DNA from 2 places in the Aeromicrobium sp. CFBP 8757 genome. Region 2 is predicted to be linked to the other one. Evidence: riboswitches for the same ligand, from Rfam matches in the RefSeq annotation. Region 2 holds a riboswitch; the other holds the start of a gene.
The links. Region 2 has a riboswitch for thiamine pyrophosphate ahead of thiM (hydroxyethylthiazole kinase). Riboswitches for the same ligand answer to the same signal wherever they lie in the genome.
Positions count from the first base shown of each region.

Region 1: another riboswitch for thiamine pyrophosphate. It lies ahead of IFT73_RS09390 (ECF transporter S component); the one in region 2 lies ahead of thiM (hydroxyethylthiazole kinase).

Region 1 is NZ_JACYUM010000002.1:493,909-499,185, reverse strand. Features, by position in the region: gene IFT73_RS09400 (Ig-like domain repeat protein) at 1-449, shown strand, start outside; gene IFT73_RS09395 (FAD-dependent oxidoreductase) at 544-1,917, shown strand; TPP riboswitch at 2,017-2,127, shown strand; gene IFT73_RS09390 (ECF transporter S component) at 2,117-2,749, shown strand; gene IFT73_RS09385 (ABC transporter ATP-binding protein) at 2,761-4,149, shown strand; gene IFT73_RS09380 (energy-coupling factor transporter transmembrane component T) at 4,146-4,844, shown strand; gene IFT73_RS09375 (MaoC family dehydratase) at 4,943-5,277, shown strand, end outside.
Region 2 is NZ_JACYUM010000005.1:68,436-73,712, forward strand. Features, by position in the region: gene IFT73_RS14480 (acetolactate synthase large subunit) at 1-243, shown strand, start outside; gene ilvN (acetolactate synthase small subunit) at 243-776, shown strand; gene ilvC (ketol-acid reductoisomerase) at 822-1,847, shown strand; TPP riboswitch at 2,100-2,194, shown strand; gene thiM (hydroxyethylthiazole kinase) at 2,184-3,023, shown strand; gene thiE (thiamine phosphate synthase) at 3,020-3,667, shown strand; gene thiD (bifunctional hydroxymethylpyrimidine kinase/phosphomethylpyrimidine kinase) at 3,664-4,461, shown strand; gene IFT73_RS14510 (TenA family protein) at 4,458-5,120, shown strand; gene IFT73_RS14515 (esterase-like activity of phytase family protein) at 5,239-5,277, shown strand, end outside.

The DNA.
Region 1 (5,277 bases), on a different contig from region 2:
TCGGGTCGTCCGACGCGGCCGCGTTCACGCTGCCGGCAGGTCTGGCAGCCGGGTCGTACACCGTGAGCGCCGTGTTCACGGGCACCGACCGGTTCGAGCCCAGCGGCGTCGCCACGGCGAGCCACCAGGTGACCAAGGCGCCGACCAGCGCCGCGGTCTCGGCGAAGTCGTCGGTCAAGAAGGGCCGGACCCTGACGGTGAGGACGACCGTCAAGGGCGCCACGGCCGGGACGTTCCCGACCGGGCAGGTCAAGGTCTACGTCAAGACCGGCAAGGGCTCGTACCGGCTCAAGAAGATCGCGACGCTGACGCCGGGCAACCGCGGCGTCGTCAGCGCCGGGGTCAAGGTCACCAAGAAGAAGGCCACGATCCGCGTCAAGACGGTCTACTCGGGTGACGGCAACTACGGCGCCAGCAGCACCGGCTCGAAGGCGGTGCGCGTGAAGTAGCCGGCACCGTGCGCACGGCGGCGGGGAGGATCCTTCGGGGTCCTCCCCGCCGTCGCGTCCGGCCGCTGGCCCGTGCCGGTGGCAGCATGGTCGGGTGATCAACGGTGGCGTGTCGTTCTGGTGGCAGCAGATCGGACGCCCCGAGCCCCGCGAGGCGCTCGACGGCGACCTCCGGTGCGACGTGTGCATCGTCGGCGGCGGCCTCAGCGGTCTGTGGACGGCGTACACGCTGGCCGGGCTCGACCCGACGCTCGACATCGTCGTGCTCGAGGCGGAGTTCGTCGGGTACGGCGCCTCCGGCCGCAACGGCGGGTGGCTCTCGGCCGAGCTGTCGGGCAGCAAGGAGCGGTACGCCGCGACGCACGGACGCGAGGGCGTCACGGCACTCGTGACGGCGATGGAGCACGCGGTCGACGACGTCGTCGAGGTGTGCCGCGTCGAGGGGATCGACGCCGACGTCGTCAAGAACGGGGTGCTGTACGTCGCCCGCTCGCCGGCTCAGCTCGTGCGGATGCGCGAGGGCCTGGCCGACGACCTCGCGTGGGGGATCGGGGCCGGTCACCAGACCGAGCTGACGTCCGACCAGGTCGGCGAGCGGCTCCGGGTCGAGGGCGCGCTCGGCGGCGTCCTCAGCCCGCACTGCGCACGCGTGCAGCCGGCCAGGCTGGTGACCGGTGTCGCCGAGGCCGCCGAGCGTCGCGGCGTCCGCATCCTCGAGCGCACGCGCGTCACCGGCATCGATCCGGGCGTGGTCACGACCGAGCGCGGACGGGTGCGCGCCCCGCGGGTGCTGCGGTGCCTCGAGGGCTACACCGCGTCGCTGCCGGGCCAGCGACGGTCGTGGCTGCCGATGAACTCGGCCATGGTCGTCACCGAGCCGCTGCCCGACGCCGTGTGGGACGACATCGGGTGGGCCGGCGCCGAGCTGCTGGGCGACAACGCCAACGCCTACTGCTACGCCCAGCGGACGGCCGACGGCCGCATCGCGCTCGGCGGCCGCGGCATCCCGTACCGGTTCGGCTCGCGGACCGACGTCGACGGTCAGACCGACGACTGGACCGTCTCGTCGCTGACGGGCATCCTGCACGACATGTTCCCGGCGACGCGGGCGGCGAGCATCGAGCACGCGTGGTGCGGCGTGCTCGGGGTCCCGCGCGACTGGTGCGCCAGCGTCGGCTTCGACGCGTCCACGGGGCTCGGCTGGGCGGGCGGCTACGTCGGCAGCGGACTGACGACGACCCACCTGGCCGGGCGGACGCTCGCCGACCTGACGCTGGGCCGCGACACCGGGCTGACGCACCTGCCGTGGGTCGACCGTCCGGTGCGGCGCTGGGAGCCGGAGCCGTTGCGCTGGCTCGGGGTGCGCGCGATGTACGGCCTCTATCGCGAGGCCGACCGCCGCGAGGACCGCGGCCTGGCCCGTCCGAGCCGCCTGGCCCGCCTCGGCGACCGTCTCACCGGGCGCTGACCCGGGCCCGGGGCTCGGGGCGACGAGAGAATCTGGGTTCGTCCGAGCCCGCGCGGACGAACCCAGATTCCTCCGTCGGCCTTCGCGGGATAGGCTCGGACCACACGACAGGGGAGCGCCACCGCAGAGGGCGCTGAGAGTGCGGATCCGCCGCAGACCCTTGAACCTGCACCGGTTAGTACCGGCGAAGGGAGTCACGATGAGTTCTGCCACCGCGTCCAAGAACGGGTTCGACGTGCGATACCGCACGATCGACCTGGTCACCATCACCACCCTGGGTGTCGCCTTCGGCGTCATCTTCTGGGGCTGGGGGAAGCTCTACGAGCCGCTCAGCGGCCTCGCGGTCTTCTCGTTCCCGCCGAGCACCGCGCTCCTCGGCGGCGTCTGGCTGTCGGCCGGCGTCGTCGGCGGCCTGATCGTCCGCAAGCCCGGTGCGGCCTTCGCCACGGAGTTCATCGCCGCGGCCGTCTCGAGCTTCATCGTCGGCGGAACGCAGTGGGGATGGGGCGTCTACGCGTCCGGCTTCTGGCAGGGGCTCGGCGCGGAGCTGGTCTTCCTGCTGTTCCTGTACCGCGCGTCCCTCCTGCGGCGCTGGGGCCTCGTCGTCGCGATGCTCGCCGGCGCGGCCGCCGCCGCGTTCGAGGCCGTGTACGAGTGGACGTCGTACTACTCGTACTGGGACATGGGCTACAAGCTGGCCCACCTCGGCTTCTTCGTCGTCTCGGGCGTCGTCATCGCCGGCATCGGCGGCTTCGCGCTCGTGAGGGCGCTGGCGACGGCGGGCGTGCTCGACGCGTTCCCTGCCGGACGCGAACGCGTCACCGAGGTCTAGGCGGCGGGCGAGTGCTGGGCGAGGTCCGGCTCCGCGACCTCACCTGGAGGCCGATCGGCCGCCGCGCACCGGTCCTCGCCGGGCTCGACCTCACGGTCGCGCCCGGCGAGCGGGTGCTGCTGGTCGGGCCCAGCGGGGCGGGCAAGTCGACGATCCTGCACGCCGTGGCCGGCGCCCTCGGCACGACGATCGCCGGCGACCTGTCAGGAACGGCTGAGGTCGACGGACGGTTGGGGCTGCTGCTGCAGAACCCGGCCGACGCTGTCGTGGCCGAGCGCATCGGCCGCGACGTCGCGTTCGGCCCCGAGAACGCCGCGATGCCGCCCGACGAGATCTGGACCCGCGTCGACGCGTGCCTCGAGGCCGTGGGCCTGACCTACGGTCGCGACCACTTCACGGCGGCGCTGTCGGGCGGCGAGCAGCAGCGACTCGCCCTCGCCGGGGTGCTCGCGATGCACCCCGACGTCCTGCTGCTCGACGAGCCGACCTCGATGCTCGACGCCTCGACCGCGTCGAGCGTCCGCGAGGCCGTGCTGTCCGCGAGGGACGACCGGACGATGGTCGTCGTCGAGCACCGCATCGAGCCGTGGCTGCCGCACGTCGACCGCGTCGTCGTGCTGGGCCCCGGTGGCGTCGTCGTCAGCGACGGGACGGTCGGGTCGTTCCTGGCGGGTCCCCGGCCGGCCGGGGTGTGGATGCCCGACATGCCGGCTCCCCTCCCCGTCGACGTCCCGACCGACCTCGTGCGCCCCGCCGTCGAGGCGCTGACGGTGACGGCGACGGACGTGTCGGTCGAGCTGGTCATGCGGACGTTGCGGGGCACCCAGCGCTCGCGCGCCCTGACGGGCCTGACGGCGAGTCTCGTCCCGGGTGCGACGACGGGCTTCACGGGTCCGAGCGGTGCCGGCAAGTCCACGGCGCTGGCGGTCCTCGGCGGGCTGCTCAAGCCCGCCGGCGGCTCCGTCTCGCCGGAGCTGCGGCGACGGCGGTCGGCCGCACTGGCGTCCCTCGTCGGCTGGGTGCCGCAGAACCCGGAGCACGGGTTCCTGACGTCGACGGTGCTGGCCGAGGTCGGGCACACGGCCCGCCGCGTGGGTCGCGAGGTCGATGCGCCGGCGGTGCTGGACCTGTTCGGGCTGGGGCGGTTCGCGGCGTCGAACCCGTATCGCCTGTCGGGGGGAGAGCAGCGTCGTCTCGCGCTGGCCGCGGCGCTGGCCCACCGGCCCGGCATCGTCCTGCTCGACGAGCCGACGGTGGGGCAGGACCCGGGAACCTGGGCGGCGGTCGCGGGGTGGGTGGGCTCGTCGCGCGACGCCGGTGCGACGGTCGGCCTCTCGACCCACGACGCCGATCTCGCCCTCGACATCGAGCACCGCATGCGCGAGGGCGCGATCGCATGAGGTCGCTCGTCCTGCGGGCCAATCCGTTGGCTCAGCTCTCGGTGGGCCTGTTCTCGCTGCTGGCCTCGTTCTGGGTCGACAGCCTGCCGGTCGCGCTGACCGCCCTCGGCGCCTACGTGCTGGCGGCTGCGGTGCTGCTGCCGGGCTGGCGCTACCCGCTGGTGTGCCTGGCGTTCACGTCGATCGCGGCTCTGACGATCGTCTACTCGACGTGGCGGCTCGGCGGTCGGGACCTCGAGGTCGCGGCGACGGCCGGCCTCAGGATCGTCGTGCTGGCGTGGCCCGGCTCCGTCATGGCGGGGTACGTCGACCCGTCGCGGCTCGCCGACTACCTGGCCCAGACCGTGCGCCTGCCCGCTCGGCTGATCGCCGCCCTGGCGGCGGCGCTGCAACGGTTCACGGGCTTCGGCCTGGCCTGGCAGCAGCTCGAGCGGGTGCGCCGCGTGCGCGGGTTCGGGGCGGGTCGCAACCCGTGGTCGAACGGGCGGCACGCCGCGAACATGTCGTTCGCGCTGCTGGTGCAGGCCATGCGGGGTGCGACGGCGACGTCGATCGCGATGGACGCCCGGGGGTTCGCGACGGCGTCCGGACGCACGTGGGCGCTGCCGGCGCCGTGGACGCGTCTCGACGCGGCCGGGCTCGTGGTGGCGGCCGCGCTGGGCGCCGTCCCCGTCATCGCACGGCTCGCGACGTGACGTCCGAGCGGCCTGCTCTGGCGTCGGCCCCCCGGTTCGGGCTAGTCTCGAACTAAGCAAGCGCTTAGTCGAAGTGCTGATCCATCGGAGGTGCCCGCATGACCCGTGTGTTCGAGAGTCTCGAGACGTTCAAGGCCGCCGCGGGGGAGGAGCTCGGCACCAGCGACTGGGTCACCGTGACGCAGGAGCAGATCAACACCTTCGCCGACGCGACGGGCGACCACCAGTGGATCCACGTCGACCCCGAGCGCGCCGCGACCGGCCCGTTCGGCGGCACGATCGCCCACGGCTACCTCACGCTGTCGCTGCTGCCCGTCTTCGCCGAGCAGATCTACTCGATCGAGGGTCTCGCGTTCGGCATGAACTACGGCGCCAACAAGGTGCGCTTCCCGTCACCGGTGCCCGTCGACTCGCGGCTGCGCGCCACTGCGAC
Region 2 (5,277 bases):
CGCATCCCCGACTTCGTCAAGCTCGCGGACGCCTACGGGTGCGTCGGGCTGCGGTGCGACAGCGAGGCCGACCTCGACGCCACGATCGAGAAGGCCCTGGCGATCACCGACCGACCCGTCGTGATCGACTTCGTGGTCGAGCGCGACGCCATGGTGTGGCCGATGGTCCACGGCGGCGCCTCCAACGACGACATCCAGATCGCCCGCGATCTGGCCCCCACCTGGGACGACGAGGACATCTGATGACGACGCAGCACACCCTTTCCGTCCTGGTCGAGAACACGCCCGGCGTGCTCGCGCGCGTCTCGAGCCTGTTCATGCGACGCGGCTTCAACATCGAGTCGCTCGCGGTGGGCCAGACCGAGATCCCCGAGATCTCGCGCATGACGATCGTCGTCAACGTCGACGAGCTGCCCCTCGAGCAGGTCACCAAGCAGCTCAACAAGCTCGTGAACGTCCTGAAGATCGTCGAGCTCGACTCGGGCAGCGCGGTCGAGCGCGAGCTCATGCTGATCAAGGTGCGCACCGACCCGCAGACCCGCGGACAGGTGCTCGAGACCGTCAATCTCTTCAGGGCTAAGGTGGTCGACGTGGCCACCGACGCCGTCACGATCGAGGCGACGGGCGATGCGGGCAAGCTCGCCGCGATGCTCAACGTCCTCGAGCCGTTCGGCATCCGCGAGATCGCCCAGTCCGGGCGCGTGGCCATCGGCCGCGGGCCCCGCTCGATCACCGACCGCACGCTGCGCACCGTTCCGGGCACGCAGGCGAGCTGACCACCCCCGACCGTTCCACAAGCCCCTCACAAGGAGACATGACCCGTGGCTGAACTCTTTTACGACGACGACGCCGACCTCAGCATCATCCAGGGCCGCAACGTCGCGGTCATCGGCTACGGAAGCCAGGGGCACGCGCACGCGCTCAACCTGCGCGACTCCGGCGTCGACGTCCGCGTCGGCCTGCCCGAGGGCTCCAAGAGCCGTGCCAAGGCCGAGGCCGAGGGCCTGCGCGTCCGCGACGTCGCCGAGGCGGTCGAGGAGGCCGACGTCATCGTGATCCTGGCGCCCGACCAGGTGCAGCGTCACGTCTACGCCGAGCACATCGAGCCCAACCTCGTCGACGGCGACGCCCTCGTCTTCGGCCACGGCTTCAACATCCGCTTCGGCTACATCGCGCCGCCCAAGGGCGTCGACGTCGTGCTGGTCGCCCCCAAGGCGCCCGGCCACACGGTCCGTCGCGAGTTCGTCGACGGCCGCGGCATCCCCGACATCATCGCGGTCGAGCAGGACGCCAGCGGCAAGGCGTGGGACCTCTCGCTGTCGTACGCCAAGGCCATCGGCGGAACCCGCGCCGGCGTCATCAAGACGACGTTCACCGAGGAGACCGAGACCGATCTCTTCGGCGAGCAGGCCGTGCTGTGCGGCGGCATGTCGCACCTCGTCCAGGCGGGCTTCGAGACGCTGACCGAGGCCGGCTACCAGCCCGAGATCGCGTACTTCGAGGTGCTGCACGAGCTCAAGCTCATCGTCGACCTCATGTGGGAGGGCGGCATCGCCAAGCAGCGCTGGAGCATCTCCGACACCGCCGAGTACGGCGACTACGTGTCGGGTCCGCGCGTCATCGACGCCTCGGTCAAGGAGCGCATGCAGGAGGTGCTGGCCGAGATCCAGGACGGCACCTTCGCCAAGCGCTTCATCGACGACCAGGACGCCGGCGCGCCGGAGTTCCTGCGCCTGCGCGAGGAGGAGGCCGGTCACCCGATCGAGAAGACCGGCAAGATCCTGCGCTCGCACTTCTCGTGGAAGCAGCAGGACACCGACTACGTCGACGGCCAGGCCGCCCGCTAGTCACCCGCACCACCGCACCACCGAGGGGCGTCGCACCGACAGGTGCGGCGCCCCTTCGCGCACCCCGCCCACATCCGCCGACGAGTCACGTACGCCCGCCGACGAGTCACGTGCGCCCGCCGACGAGTCACGTACGCCATGTCTGAGTGACTCGTCACCGGGCCTGAGTGACTCCTCACGGGGCGTGGGCGACTCGTCACGGGGCGGGAGTGACTCGTCGGCGCAGGGGGGTGGGTGGTGTGTAGGCTCGACGGCACACGGCCGGGGTGCCCCACGAGGGGCTGAGATGAGACCCGACGAACCTGATCCGGTTAGCACCGGCGCTAGGGAGCTGTCATGAGTAGTCCTGTCACGCCATCCACCAGCACGCCTTCGACCAGCGCGGCGTCGCCGACCACGGCGGCGATCGTCGCCGCGGTGCGCGAGCGGTCGCCGCTGGTGCAGTACATCACCAACTTCGTCTCGATGGACGTCGCCGCCAACGTGCTGAACGCCGTCGGCGCCTCGCCCGCCATGGTCCACGACCCGCACGAGTCGGGTGAGTTCGCCCGCATCGCGTCGGCCGTCGGCGTCAACATCGGCACGCCGTCGCCGTCGTGGGTCGAGGGGATGACCGAGGCGGCACGCGCCGCGCACGAGTGCGGCACGCCGTGGGTGCTCGACCCCGTCGCCGTCGGGGCCACCGCCTACCGTCGCGAGATCGTCGCCGGGCTGCTCGAGCACCGGCCGACGGTCGTGCGCGGCAACGCCAGCGAGATCCTCGCGATCGCCACGGCGCAGACCAGCGGTCGCGGGGTCGACAGCGACGCGGCGGCCTCCGACGCCGTCGAGGCGGCGACGTCGCTCGCCCGCGAGCTGTCGGCCGTCGTCGTCGTGACGGGCGTCGAGGACGTCGTCACCGACGGCACGCGCCGGGTCGTGGTGCACGGCGGCCACCCGTGGATGCCGATGGTCACGGCGCTGGGCTGCTCGGCGACGGCCCTGGTCGCGGCGTGCTGCGCCGTCGAGGACGATGCCGTCGAGGCGTCCGTCGCCGCGATGGCGATGCTCGCCGCGGCGGGCGAGCGGGCCGGGGCGGTGTCGGCCGGACCGGGTTCGTTCCGGGTCGCGCTGCTCGACGAGCTGGCGCGGCTCGACGACGCGCGCATCGCCTCGGTCCGGGTCGACCGGTCATGAGCGTCGACCTACGGGTCTACCTCGTGACGGACCCCCGCACCGACGACCTGATCGACGTCGTGTCGCGGGCCGTCGCCGGGGGAGTGACGAGCGTCCAGGTGCGTCACAAGGACGCGGCGCCCGACGAGAGGATCGATCTGGTCCGGCGCCTGCGGGACGCGCTGCCCGCCCACGTCGCGGTCATCGCCAACGACGACCTCGAGGCCGCCCGGTGGGCCGACGGCCTGCACGTGGGGGTCGACGACGTCGCACCGAGCACCGCCCGAGCGGCCTTGGGCCCCGACGCGGTCATCGGGTGGTCGGTCAACGACCTGGCCCAGCTTGACGACGTCGTCGAGATGTCGGCGTGCGACTACGTCGCGGTCAGCCCCGTGTGGGCCACCGCCACGAAGGCGGACGCGTCGGAGCCGTTCGGTCTCGACGGCGTCCGCGCCGTGGTCGACCGGGTGGACGGCCGGGTGCCGGTCGTCGGCATCGGTGGCATCGACAGCACCACCGCCGGCCTGGTCGTCGGGTCCGGTGCGAGCGGGGTCGCGGTGGTGAGCGCGATCTGCGCCGCCGCCGACCCGACCTCGGCCGCCGCGGACCTGCGGCGCGCGGTCGACGACGCGCTGCGCGCCACGGCGGGGAGGGCGGGCCGATGACGCGCACCCCGGTCATGCTGAGCGTCGCCGGCTCCGACCCGTCCGGCGGCGCCGGCATCCAGGCCGACCTGAAGACCGCGAGCGCGATCGGCGTCTACGGCGCGGCCGTGCTGACGGCGCTGACGGTGCAGAACACGCTGGGCGTCACCGGCATCCACGGCGTGCCCGCACGGTTCGTCGCCGACCAGTACGCGTCCGTCGTCACCGACCTCGACGTCCGTGCGGTCAAGATCGGCATGCTGGGCGGTGCGGACGTCGTCGAGGCCGTCGCGTCGATGCTGCGCGAGCACCCCGTGCCGGTCGTCGTGCTCGACCCCGTCATGGTCGCGACGTCCGGCGACCGGCTGGTCCCCGAGGACGCCGTCGCGGCGATCCGCGAGCTGCTGGTGCCCCTCGCGTCCGTCGTGACGCCCAACGTGCCGGAGCTCGAGGTGCTGACGGGCCTGCCGGTCGCGTCGGCGGACGACCTCGAGATGGCGGGGCGGGTGCTGCTCGGCGCCGGGCCGGGCGCGGTGCTCGCCAAGGGTGGACACCTCGACGGCGACCGCTGCACCGACGTCCTGGTGACGCCCGACGGCGCGCACCGCCTCGACGCGTCCCGCGTGCGCACGCGGCACACGCACGGCACGGGGTGCACGCTGTCGTCGGCGATCGCGTCGTACGTCGTGCTGGGGCTCGACCTGGTCGACGCCGTGACCGCCGCGAAGGCCTACCTGCACCGCGCGCTGGTCGCCGGTGCGAGCCTCGAGCTGGGCGGCGGCAACGGGCCCGTCGACCACCGGGTGCCCGCGTGAGCTCCACGGCGCAGGACTGCTGGACGTCGGTCGACGACTGGTTCGCGGCCATCTGCCGGCACCCGTTCGTCGTCGGCCTGACGGACGGGTCGTTGCCCGAGGACGTCTTCGTCCGCTACCTCGTCGACGACGCCCACTACCTCGACCGCTACGCCCGGGTGCTGTCGCAGCTCGCGAGCCGGGCGCCCGACGTGGCCGGCATCGAGCTGTGGGCGGCGTCCGCCGTCGGGGCCGTCGCCGCCGAGCGCGAGCTGCACCGGTCGTACCTGGTGCCGCGAGGTCTCGACCCCGAGGCCGATGCCGTCCCCGAGGCGTCACCGACCTGCGTCGCCTACACGGGGTCGCTGGAGGCGGCAGCGCACTCCGCGCCGTTCGACGTGGCCCTGGCGGCAGTGCTGCCGTGCTTCCGGGTCTACGCCGAGGTGGGCCGCCACGTCATGGCACGACGTGCGCCCGGCCAGCACCCGTACGGCGCGTGGATCGACACCTACGCGGCGCCGGAGTTCGACGAGGCCGTGCGGCGCGCCGAGGCGTACCTCGACGCGTGGACGACCGACCGGGACGCGGTCGTCGCGGCCTACCGCCGGTCGACCCGGTTCGAGTGGATGTTCTGGGACGCCGCGTGGCGGGCCGATCCGTGGCCCGCTCCCACCTCCTGAGGTGAGGACGGCAGCCACGCGAAGTGTTCGCGTGGGCGTCGTCCGCGCGTCGTCCCGGTCGGGTTGGTTGGTGAGGTGTCCCGGGGGGTCCGGTCCACCGAACCAGAGGAGCAGCACCATGCCACGTCCTTCACGTCCCCGTCTCGTCGGCGCTCTC